Regions from separate parts of the Nitratireductor sp. ATLC21 genome, predicted to be linked through region 3. Evidence: predicted binding sites of a transcription regulator. Region 3 holds the regulator's gene; each other region holds the start of a gene.
The links. Region 3 encodes LexA, which represses DNA repair genes until DNA is damaged. Its sites were predicted from a motif close to TGTTCNNNNTGTGTTCNG; they were not measured.

Region 1: parE (DNA topoisomerase IV subunit B) is a predicted target of LexA. The motif match lies at 2,541-2,558, and genes of this name have one in related genera.
Region 2: uvrA (excinuclease ABC subunit UvrA) is a predicted target of LexA. The motif match lies at 1,311-1,328, and genes of this name have one in related genera.

What each region holds. Positions count from the first base shown of each region.
Region 1 covers NZ_JBXUOU010000001.1:680,071-684,141, reverse strand. Annotated here, with positions in the region: gene AC2CHD_RS03380 (DUF2336 domain-containing protein) at 1-401, shown strand, start outside; gene parE (DNA topoisomerase IV subunit B) at 415-2,472, opposite strand; gene gcvP (aminomethyl-transferring glycine dehydrogenase) at 2,665-4,071, opposite strand, start outside.
Region 2 covers NZ_JBXUOU010000001.1:308,224-312,294, reverse strand. Annotated here, with positions in the region: gene AC2CHD_RS01490 (hypothetical protein) at 1-85, opposite strand, end outside; gene AC2CHD_RS01485 (single-stranded DNA-binding protein) at 115-600, opposite strand; gene uvrA (excinuclease ABC subunit UvrA) at 1,540-4,071, shown strand, end outside.
Region 3 covers NZ_JBXUOU010000001.1:473,649-477,719, reverse strand. Annotated here, with positions in the region: gene AC2CHD_RS02365 (NAD(P)H-hydrate dehydratase) at 1-1,355, shown strand, start outside; gene lexA (transcriptional repressor LexA) at 1,445-2,164, opposite strand; gene AC2CHD_RS02355 (MarC family protein) at 2,262-2,894, opposite strand; gene gyrA (DNA gyrase subunit A) at 3,126-4,071, shown strand, end outside.

The sequences.
Region 1 (4,071 bases), 210 kb from region 3:
CGACCAGTTTCATCGTGCGACTTGTGGCCCATGGAAAGATCGATTTTTTTGGCCATGTCCTTATGTCATTGACAGGAGAGTCCCTGGCAAGGATCGGGGGGCTTCTGGTAAGTGGACGCGATCTACCGCTGGCCGCTCTTTTCAAAAAAGCAGGTCTTGCAAAGCCTGTTCATGCACCGATCATCCGAGCTTTGGCCGTCTGGCGTGACGTCGCGCTCGGTAAGCGGATAGCAGGCGCTCAAGAGGTTTCCTGGCTGATGCTTGAGAGCATTGGAGCCACGCCGGGGCAGGATGGACCTGCAGCGGATGCCGCAGAACTGGCCGGGTTGTTACGGTCCATTCACCTAGACGCCTTGCGCGAGAATGCGCGTATTCAAGCACAGGCGATCGCAGCCGCCTGAAGAACCAGGCGCTTCAGATGTCCAGCTCGTCAGCGAACTCTGCGTTCTCCTGAATGAAGCGAAAGCGTGCCTCGGGTTTGGTACCCATCAGGGAATCTATGGCGCTCTTTGTCGCCTCTTCGCCATCGAGAACGGACACGCGCAGCAATGTGCGTTTGGCCGGATCCATGGTCGTTTCCTTGAGCTGGCTCGCCATCATCTCGCCAAGTCCCTTGAAGCGCCCGATCTCGACCTTACCACGACCCGTGAACTCCGTTTCCAGAAGCTCGTCCTTGTGCGCGTCGTCGCGAGCATACATGGTCTTGCCACCCTGGCTGATGCGGTAGAGCGGGGGTACGGCCATGTAGAGATGCCCGTTCTCGATAAGCTGCGGCATCTCCTGGTAGAAGAAGGTGATCAGCAGAGACGCGATATGCGCGCCGTCGACGTCGGCGTCCGTCATGATGATCACGCGATCGTAGCGCAGGTCATCTTCGCGATATTTCGACCTGGTGCCGCAGCCAAGCGCCTGAACGATGTCGGAGATCTGCTGGTTGGCGGCGAGTTTTCCGGTGCCGGCACTGGCCACGTTCAAAATTTTGCCTCGCAGTGGCAATACGGCCTGACTGGCTCGATTGCGCGCCTGCTTGGCGGAGCCTCCGGCGGAGTCGCCCTCGACAATGAAGATTTCGGCACCCGCCGCTGCACCCATGGTACAGTCGGCGAGCTTTCCGGGAAGGCGCAGTTTTCGCACCGCACTCTTGCGGCTGACTTCGCGTTCCTGGCGGCGGCGCAGGCGTTCGTCTGCGCGGGCCACAACCCAATCGAGAAGCTTGGAGGCCTCCTGCGGATTTTCCGCAAGCCAGTGGTCAAAGGGATCGCGCACGGCGTTTTCGACAATGCGCATGGCGGCAGCCGTGGCCAGCTTGTCCTTGGTCTGGCCGACGAATTCCGGCTCGCGAACGAAGACGGAGAGCATGCCGGCGGCCGAGATCATCACGTCTTCGGAGGTGATGATGGACGCGCGCTTGTTGCCGGTGAGCTCGGCATAGCCGCGAAGGCCGCGCAGGAGCGCGTTGCGGAAGCCGGTCTCGTGGGTTCCGCCTTCGGGAGTGGGCACGGTGTTACAGTAGGAATTGAGCATGGCGTCGCCGCCATACCAGGTGATCGCCCATTCCACCGCGCCATGGCCGGAGCTCTTTTCGCTGCGGCCGGAAAACACTTCCTTGGTGACCTGAAACTGCCCGTCGAGCGAAGCGATCAGATAATCCTTCAATCCGCCGGGGAAGTGGAAGGTGGCCTTGTCCGGCGTCTGGTCTTTCTCACCGATCAACTCGGGCGCACAGACCCAGCGGATCTCGACACCGCCGAAGAGATAGGCCTTGGAGCGTGCCATGCGGTAAAGGCGCGCCGGTTCAAACTTGGCGCCCTTGCCGAAGATCTGCTCGTCCGGCTTGAAGCGCACTTTCGTGCCGCGACGGTTGTGGACATCGCCGAGCTTTTCGAGCCCGCCCTGCGGCAGACCGCGCGAAAAGGTCTGGCGGAAGAGCTGTCGATTGCGCGCGACCTCGACTTCAAGGAGTTCGGAGAGCGCATTCACGACAGAAACGCCCACCCCGTGCAAACCACCGGAGGTCTCATAAACCTTGGAATCGAATTTGCCGCCGGCATGCAGCGTGGTCATGATGACCTCGAGCGCCGACTTGTCCTTGAACTTAGGGTGCGGGTCTACGGGGATGCCGCGACCATTATCCGTGACAGAAAGAAAGCCTTCCGCGTCCAGCTCCACCTCGATGAAAGTGGCATGACCGGCCACCGCCTCATCCATGGAGTTGTCGATGACCTCGGCGAAGAGGTGGTGCAGCGCCTTGTCGTCGGTGCCGCCAATATACATGCCGGGACGGCGGCGGACAGGCTCAAGGCCTTCCAAAACCTCGATGTCGGCAGCACTGTAGCCATCTCCGGACGATGTGGGCGAGGGGGACGGCGCGGGGCGCGGTGCGGGCTTGCGTTCAGGCGCTGCCGGCTCCGGTGCTTTCGCACGTTCCACATTTGCGGTCATTCCGGCGAAGAGGTCGTTGTTGTCGTCCATGAAGCGTGTTGTGTCCTGTCCGCGAATCACATCGCAGTTTGCCATGGATTCCAGGGCAAAGCGAAGCCTGTTCCGGTTCCGTTCGGAGTGTGTGGACGACGCTTTATCAGAAAGCGCGGGCCCCAGCCAAGTGCATGCGGCAAAAAGAGCGATCATCTCCCCCGACAGGGGAGATGATCCGTGGTGTTAGTCTCAGCTGGCCAATGCCTCGATGGGCGGGCAGGCGCAGACCAGATTGCGGTCGCCGCTGACATTGTCGACGCGCGAGACCGGCGGCCAGTATTTGGACGCGGACGCCAGCGCACCCTCGGGGAAGGCGGCTTCATTGCGGCTGTAGGGGTGTGTCCACTCGTCGCCCATCAGCTCCATCGCCGTGTGGGGTGCATTGACGAGAGGATTGTCCTCGTTCGGCCATACGCCCTTTTCAACCTTCGCTGCTTCCTCGGCAATGGAGATCATCGCCTGACAGAAGCGATCAACCTCGCTCTTTGGCTCCGATTCCGTTGGTTCGACCATCAATGTTCCCGCAACCGGAAAGCTCATGGTCGGGGCATGGAAGCCATAATCGATGAGCCGCTTGGCGATATCGTCGACGGTGATGCCGGCACGATCCTTGAAGACGCGCGTGTCGAGAATGCACTCATGCGCGACCCGGTCATTGCGGCCTTTATACAGCACCGGATAGTGCTCTTTCAGCCTGTGAGCGATGTAGTTGGCGTTGAGGATTGCCATTTCCGTCGCCCGTTTGAGCCCGTCTCCACCCATCATTCGGATATACATCCACGTGATGGGCAGGATCGACGCGCTGCCATAGGGCGCTGCCGCGACCGCCTGGTCGCTGCCCAGCGCCACATGGCCCGGCACGAATGGTTTGAGATGTGCCTTGACGCCGATGGGGCCGACACCGGGGCCCCCACCACCATGGGGGATGCAGAAGGTCTTGTGCAGGTTCAGGTGGCAGACATCCGCGCCCAGATCGCCCGGACGCGCAAGGCCGACCATGGCATTGAGATTGGCGCCGTCGAAATAGACCTGGCCGCCATGCTCATGAATGACCGCGCACATGTCGCGCACGCCTTCCTCGAACACGCCGTGGGTGGACGGGTAGGTGAGCATGAGAGCGGCTAGCTTGTCTGAATGTTCTGCCGCTTTGGCCTTCAAATCGTCCTGATCGATATTGCCATCATCCGTGCAGCGCACGACCACCACCCGCATACCCGCCATGGAGGCGGACGCCGGGTTGGTGCCATGGGCGGAGGAGGGGATGAGACAGATGTCGCGACCGGCCTCGCCACGCTCGGCATGGTACCGGCGGATCGCCAGAAGACCGGCATATTCGCCCTGGCTGCCGGCATTGGGCTGCAGGGAGACCGCATCGAAACCGGTGATTTCCGAAAGCCAGCGGTCGAGATCCTCGATCATGCGACGATAGCCTGCCGTGTGCCCGGCAGGAGCAAAGGGATGCAGCCCCGCCACTTCCGGCCAGCTGACCGGCATCATCTCGGCGGCGGCGTTGAGCTTCATGGTGCAGGAGCCGAGCGGGATCATGGCGCGGTCGAGTGCCAAATCCTTGTCGGCGAGCCGGCGCAGGAAGCGCAT
Region 2 (4,071 bases), 170 kb from region 3:
CCGGTGCGAATGTAAGCGCAAGCATAAAGGCCCCGGCTCCACCCGCCCGAACACCATGTCTAGCTGCATGGTGTGGACTGGTCATGCCGGGTCTCCAAAATGTTCAGATTCCGATCAGAACGGGATTTCGTCGTCCAGATTCTGCGAATAGCCGCCTCCGCCGCCGCTATCGGCAGGGCCTGACTGGCCGAAATCGGAACCGCGGCTGCCGCCGCCGCTATAGCCGACCTGATTGTCGCCGCCCTGCCCGCGTGTATCGAGCATCTGCAGTTCGCCACGGAATTTCTGCAACACAACTTCGGTTGTGTAGCGTTCCTGACCATTCTGGTCGGTCCATTTGCGTGTCTGTAGCTGGCCCTCGATATAAACCTTGGCGCCCTTCTTCAGATACTGCTCGGCCACCTTGGCAAGGTTGTCGTTGAAAATCACGACATTGTGCCACTCGGTCCGCTCACGCCGCTCACCCGACTGGCGATCGCGCCATGTTTCCGAGGTCGCAATGCGCATATTGACCACAGGATCGCCGGAGTTGAGCCGGCGAATCTCGGGATCGGCGCCCAGATTTCCCACCAGAATGACCTTGTTGACGCTGCCCGCCATAACGCTTCTCCACGCTTGTCCGAAATCTGCCGCGCACTTTATCGCAAGCCGGGCTGCCGTGCGCTCTCCGCCTGCGGTGCTCCGCCTCTCGTCCACAGCTCATTTGTTCTTATTATGTTCACATTCGATGACCAGCGTCAATGCACCTCCTCCCACGCGCGCGTTGCATGAGGAAAGCCCCGCCGCCATTTGGTCGCACGGGGCTCCGGGTCTTCCGACCCTCCATACCGGGAATGGTTTACCGGTGTCATCAGGCAGGGTGTCTTACCAACCCTGTCTTCAAAGAGATTTGATTTTTCAGGGGCAGCCAGCCGCCAGCGTTGTCATGCCTGCCGGCAATTGCGTTCTCCAGAAACGCAATTCGCCATGGACCGGTAGCGAGACACATTTTCCGCGCCAAGCGCCGAATGTGCCGCGCACCAATCAGCCGGCTGTGGCTTCGCGATCCAGGCGAAGCCCGGTGGATCGGTCAGGTGGAGTCATGCCTTCCTCCTTCTTCGCGTTTCGGTCGGTGCTCGGTTGTCAGCCTGCTCAAGCGGATCGTGCTTGCAGATAGCTCATCAGCGTGTCTGCGGCGCATCTGATCGCGAGCTCTGACAAAGAATATTCTGCGCCTTTGGGCCAGACCGGTCAAGCAAATGCCTTGTGAAGCCGGCAAATGTGATCGTCTGTAACGCAACACGCCTCCAATGGCAGAAATGTCAGGAGAACGTTCGGTTTTTGTTCTTTTTCCTTGCGGAAGGCCGGGCGGCGCGTGCTAAAGGGAATATGCGCGTTCATCTGTGTATTGAGCAGATGGAGCGCGCCCGCGGTGAAGCGCTTTCCGCCCGGTGCCATTCTGGTCCGCGGCGGTCGACATTTGCATCCCGCTTCCTACATGATGCACAGACCGGCCTGCGGCCGGCCAATCCGGTTTCTCAAGACAGGCAGCGACGGGGCATGCCAGAACACAAATTCATTACCATCCGCGGCGCGCGCGAACACAATCTGAAGAATGTCGATCTCGACCTGCCACGCGAGAAGCTGATCGTCATGACGGGCCTGTCGGGTTCCGGCAAGTCGTCGCTCGCCTTCGACACGATCTATGCCGAGGGGCAGCGGCGGTATGTCGAAAGCCTTTCAGCCTATGCGCGCCAATTCCTGGAAATGATGCAGAAGCCGGATGTCGACCAGATCGACGGGCTTTCACCAGCCATTTCCATCGAGCAGAAGACCACATCGAAGAACCCCCGCTCCACCGTCGGCACGGTGACGGAGATCTACGACTATATGCGCCTGCTTTTTGCGCGCGTGGGCGTGCCCTACTCGCCGGCAACGGGCCTCCCGATCGAAAGCCAGACGGTGAGCCAGATGGTCGACCGGGTGATGGCGCTGGAAGAAGGCACACGGCTTTACATTCTCGCGCCCATCGTCCGCGGACGCAAAGGCGAATACCGCAAGGAAATGGTCGAGCTCCAGAAGAAGGGCTTTCAACGCGTCAAGGTGGACGGCGAATTCTACGAGATCGCCGACGTCCCCGCGCTTGACAAGAAATACAAGCACGACATCGACGTGGTGGTCGACCGTGTGGTTGTGCGCGACGATCTGGCGACGCGTCTGGCGGATTCGCTTGAAACCTGCCTGAAACTGGCCGAAGGGCTGGCAGTCGCCGAGTTTGCGGACAGGCCTCTTTCCGATGAGGCAACGGCCAAGGGCGGAAGCGCGAACAAATCCAAGAACGAAACGCATGAGCGTATCGTCTTTTCGGAGAAATTCGCCTGCCCGGTATCGGGCTTCACCATCCCGGAGATCGAGCCACGTCTATTTTCGTTTAACAATCCCGCCGGTGCCTGCCCTACCTGCGACGGTCTTGGCAGCCAGCGCGCGATCGATCCCAATCTGGTGGTTCCCGACGACGGTGTGATCCTGCGTGAAGGCGCCATCGCGCCCTGGGCGAAATCCACATCTCCCTATTACCTGCAGACGCTCGAGGCGCTTGGGCGCGAATATGGGTTCAAGGTCGGCGATCGCTGGCGCGACCTTCCAGCTGAAGGGCAGGATGCAATCCTGAACGGCACAGGCTCCAAGAAAATCGTTTTCGATTATGATGACGGCCTGCGCAGCTACCGCACCACGAAACCCTTCGAGGGCGTGGTGGTCAATCTCCAGCGCCGCTGGAAGGAGACCGAATCTGCCTGGATGCGCGAGGAGATCGAGCGTTACATGTCGGCCCATCCCTGCCCGGCCTGTGGCGGACATCGCCTGAAACCCGAGGCGCTGGCCGTGAAGATCGACGGCCTGCATATCGGTCAGGTCACGGAAATGTCGATCCGCAAGGCGGGTGCCTGGTTTGAGGAGCTGCCAAAACGTCTCAACGACAAGCAAAACGAAATCGCGGTTCGCATCCTGAAGGAGATCCGCGAACGGCTGCGCTTTCTCAACGATGTGGGCCTCGATTACCTGACGCTGTCGCGCAATTCAGGCACGCTGTCGGGCGGCGAGAGCCAGCGCATCCGGCTTGCCTCTCAGATCGGCTCGGGTCTGACGGGGGTTCTTTACGTGCTTGACGAGCCGTCCATCGGCCTGCATCAGCGCGACAATGACCGTCTTCTGGCTACGCTCAGGCATTTGCGCGATCTTGGCAACACGGTCATCGTGGTCGAACATGACGAAGACGCCATTTTGACCGCGGACCATGTGGTCGACATCGGGCCGGCGGCCGGCGTTCATGGCGGACAAATTATCGCCGAGGGAACCCCGCGTGACATCATGGCCAACCCGGCCTCTGTCACCGGCAAGTATCTGACCGGCGCAATGGCGATCCCGATGCCCGAACAACGCCGGGAGATCCCCAAGAAACGGCGCATCCGGGTCGTGGGTGCACGCGGCAACAATCTGAAGGATGTGACGGCGGAAGTGCCGCTCGGCACCTTTGCCTGCGTCACCGGCGTTTCGGGCGGCGGAAAGTCGACGCTGCTCATCGAGACGCTTTTCAAGGCCGCATCACGGCGGATCATGGGATCGCGAGAGCAACCTGCCGAACATGACAGGATCGAAGGTCTCGAGCATCTCGACAAGGTGATCGACATCGATCAGTCCCCCATCGGGCGCACGCCGCGGTCCAACCCCGCCACCTATACCGGTGCCTTCACGCCGATCCGCGACTGGTTCGCGGGCCTGCCGGAAGCCAAGGCGCGCGGCTACCAGCCCGGGCGTTTCTCGTTCAATGTGAAGGGCGGCCGGTGCGAGGCCTGCCAGGGCGATGGCGTCATCAAGATCGAGATGCACTTTCTGCCGGATGTCTACGTCACCTGCGATGTCTGTCATGGCAAGCGCTACAATCGCGAAACGCTGGAAGTCACCTTCAAGGGCAAGTCGATTGCCGATGTGCTGGAAATGACGGTGGATGAAGGCGTTGAGTTTTTCGCGGCCGTTCCTGCCGTGCGCGACAAGCTGGTCACGCTCGCCCGCGTCGGTCTTGGCTATATCCAT
Region 3 (4,071 bases):
CGGAAGCAGAAGGCGTTTTTGTCCTTTGCGGTCCGGGCAACAACGGCGGTGACGGCTATGTCGTTGCGCGCCTGCTGGCAGAACGAGGCCTCCGTGTCCGCGTTTTTGCCGAGGCCAAACCGGTCGCGAGCGGCGATGCGTCGCGCGCGCTTGAGGATTGCCCGGTTGAGGCAGAGCCATTCACCGCTTTCCAACCCACGCCAGGATGGATTGTGGTGGATGCGTTGTTCGGCGCAGGCCTGAAACGCCCGCTTGAAGGGAGGGCAGCCGAGATTGTCGCCAGGGTAAGCAGCAGTGGGCTGCCTGTGGTCGCCATCGATCTGCCTTCCGGCGTTTGCGGGGTATCCGGAAAGCCACTCGGTGCCGCCCTCTCGGCGGAAGTGACTGTCACCTTTTTTCGCAAGAAGCCGGGGCACCTCCTCGTGCCGGGACGGCAAATGTGCGGTGACCTTGTCGTTGCGGATATCGGCATCGCAGACAGCGCGCTTGATACAGTTGGTCGAGCACTTTGGGAGAACCAGCCTGCTTTGTGGCGGGAAGCCGTGCCGAAGCCCTGTGTCAGCGCGCACAAATATTCGCGCGGTCATGTGGCCGTAATTTCTGGTGGGGCAACCTCGACGGGTGCGGCTCGGCTTGCCGCGCGGGCAGCGGCGCGTGCGGGGGCAGGGGCCGTGACGATGCTTTCGCCCACGAACGCGCTTTCGATAAATGCGATGCATTTGACATCGATCATGTTGCGCAAGGCCGACACCGTCGGCGAGTTGCAGGCCTTCCTCGCCCACCGCTTACCCTCCGGGGTGGTTCTGGGACCAGGAGCAGGCACTGGAGAGCGAACGCGCAGTTTCGCACGCGCGCTTCTCCATCAGGCCAATGACGCAAGCGGGTTGGTTTTCGATGCTGACGCCCTCACGGCCTTTAGCGACAAGCCGGATATGTTTTTCGATATGATCAAGGGTTCCGCCGCGCAGGTCGTTCTCACGCCGCACGAAGGGGAGTTCTCCCGACTGTTTCCAGGCCTGGAGGACGCGCCAGCGATTTCCAAAGTGCAAAGAGCGCGGGAGGCGGCAAGACGGTCCGGGGCGACGATCGTGCTCAAGGGGCCTGATACGATCGTTGCGGCGCCCGACGGGCGAGGGGCAATCAATGCCAACGCTACGCCACATCTGGCAACGGCCGGATCAGGCGATGTCCTGTCAGGAATTGCCGCAAGCCTTCTGGCTCAAGGGATGCCGGCCTTTGAGGCAGCGTGCGCTGCTGTTTGGATTCACGCAGAATGCGGTCGGTCATTCGGACCCGGTCTGATCGCCGAAGACCTGCCTGAAATGCTGCCGAAGGTGCTGCAGGGACTCACTTGAGAAAACGCTCTCTGGCCCTCGTCAGTTGGCCCTTGAGCCTCTTGTCGAATTCATGAACAGCAGCTTGGGCATGCTCCCTCGACGCCGGGTCAATAACGGCGCATCAACCCCACCAGACGCCCCTGGACCTTCACCCGGTCGGGGCCGAATATCCGTGTCTCATACGCCGGATTGGCAGCCTCAAGGGCGATCGATGCTCCCTTGCGACGGAAACGTTTCAAGGTCGCTTCTTCCTGATCGACCAAAGCAACCACAATCTCGCCGGGGTTGGCAGTCTGCGTCTCGCGGATGATGACGGTATCACCATCAAAAATTCCCGCCTCGATCATCGAATCGCCTTTGACCTCCAACGCGTAGTGATCGCCTCCACTCAGCATGTCTGGAGGCACGGCGATGGAATGGGTCTGGTGCTGGATGGCATCGATCGGAACACCCGCAGCGATGCGCCCCATGACAGGCACGGAAACGACACCGGCGAGAGCATCGTCATTGCTGGCTGACGGTTTGGGCGGGGCAGGTGGCGCTTTGCCGAGGCTGCCTTCGATAACGCTTGGAGAAAATTTGCGTGCGCCCGCATTCAGGCCCGGCGCAATCGAATCGGGCAGGCGCAACACCTCGAGCGCACGGGCGCGATTAGGAAGGCGGCGGATAAAGCCACGTTCCTCCAGGGCGGTGATCAACCGGTGAATGCCAGACTTGGACGCAAGGTCCAGCGCCTCCTTCATTTCATCGAAGGAGGGCGGGATTCCAGTCTCCTTCAAGCGCTCGTGAATGAACAGGAGAAGTTCGTGCTGCTTGCGGGTCAGCATGGTCGCCACCGAGAATCAGTTAAAAACAAAACCAGAACATACTGTATATGTTCCAGTTGTGTTCCGCAACTGCCGGTATTTGCTTCTCATTTAGGCGCTATGGCGCGTCAAACAGAGCCTTTGCGCCATCCGCTACGAACTGAACGGCGAGAGCAGCCAGTATCACGCCGAGAAGTCTGGTCAGGATCGATCGTCCGGTCTCGCCCAGAAAACGGTCGACGCGCTCTGCGAGTGTAAAAACCGCATAGGTGATGCCGATCGTCGTCAATAGAATTGCCAGCAGTGCGGCGGTTCCGCCAAGGCCGCCGAATGAGCCGGAAAGAAGCACGGTGGCAGAAATAGCGCCGGGGCCGGCAATCAGAGGTATGGCCAACGGAAAAGCTGCGATGTTTCGGATCATGTCGCGCGTGATGGCGCGTTCGGCGCTTTTTTCATGCCGCTCCTGGCGGCGTTCGAATATCATTTCGAAGGCGATGAAGAAGAGAAGCAGGCCGCCTGCCACACGGAAAGCAGGCAGGGTGATCCCGAAAATGGAAAGTATCGCACTGCCGGCCACGCCAAAGAGTGCAAGGACTGCGAAACCGATGATTGCGGCGCGAACTGCGACCTGATTCCGCTCAGATCGGTTCATTCCGACCGTCAACGCCAGAAAGAGCGGTGCCAGACCCGGTGGATCCACGGTCACGAGCAGCGTGACGAATGCGTTGAACAAGGTCTCGTAACCTGCCATCGGGGCCTCCTTTCAAACTGTCTAACCCAGTTGGGAGGCTCCAGAAAAGCTCTGATTGCGACGCTGTGCGCGTGTGCTGCGTCAATTTGTCTACGACACCATTCACAGACCAGCCATATGCGTCTGAAATCGCGTTGGATTTCCTTGGCTTCCGTCACTGCTCCGATTGGAGAATCAACGGCGCTTCATATATAAGAAGTCAGTGATTCCTTATTCTGTGTGTGACTCGATTTGACTGACCAGACAACGCCGACCGGATCGGACGAGCCCGACGATATCGAGCCGATTTCCATCATAGAGGAGATGCAGCGCTCCTACCTCGATTACGCGATGAGCGTTATCGTGAGCCGCGCTCTGCCGGATGCGCGCGATGGTTTGAAGCCGGTGCATCGGCGCATTCTCTACGCGTCGCATGAAAGCGGTTATCACTGGAACCGCAAGTATGTGAAATCGGCACGTCCGGTCGCCGATGTGATGGGTAAGTATCACCCTCATGGCGATGCGGCGATCTACGATGCGCTCGTGCGCATGGCGCAGCATTGGTCCATGCGTTTGCCGCTGATCGATGGTCAGGGCAATTTTGGCTCAATTGACGGCGATCCGCCGGCGGCCATGCGCTATACCGAATCGCGGCTTACCAAAGGCGCTCACGAGCTTTTGGAAGACATCGATAAGGAAACGGTCGACTTCCAGGACACGTATGACGGTTCCGGCAGCGAACCCAAAGTGCTGCCGGCGCGCTATCCGAACCTTCTGGTCAATGGTTCCGGTGGTATCGCGGTTGGTATGGCGACCAATATTCCGCCGCACAATCTGTCGGAAGTCATCAATGGCTGCGTGGCCATGATCGACAATCCGGCGATTGGTCTGCCTGAATTGCAGGAACTGATTCCGGGCCCGGACTTCCCGACCGGGGGCCTCATCCTCGGGCGTTCCGGCATCCGCAGCGCCTATGAGACCGGACGCGGTTCCATCATGATGCGCGGCAAGGTTGCCATCGAACCGGCGCGCAACGACCGTGAAGCGATTGTGATCACGGAAATTCCCTACCAGGTCAACAAGGCCTCGATGATCGAGAAGATGGCCGAATTGGTGCGCGACAAGCGCATCGAGGGTATTTCCGACATCCGAGACGAAAGTGACCGCCAGGGCTATCGCGTCGTGGTTGAGCTGAAAC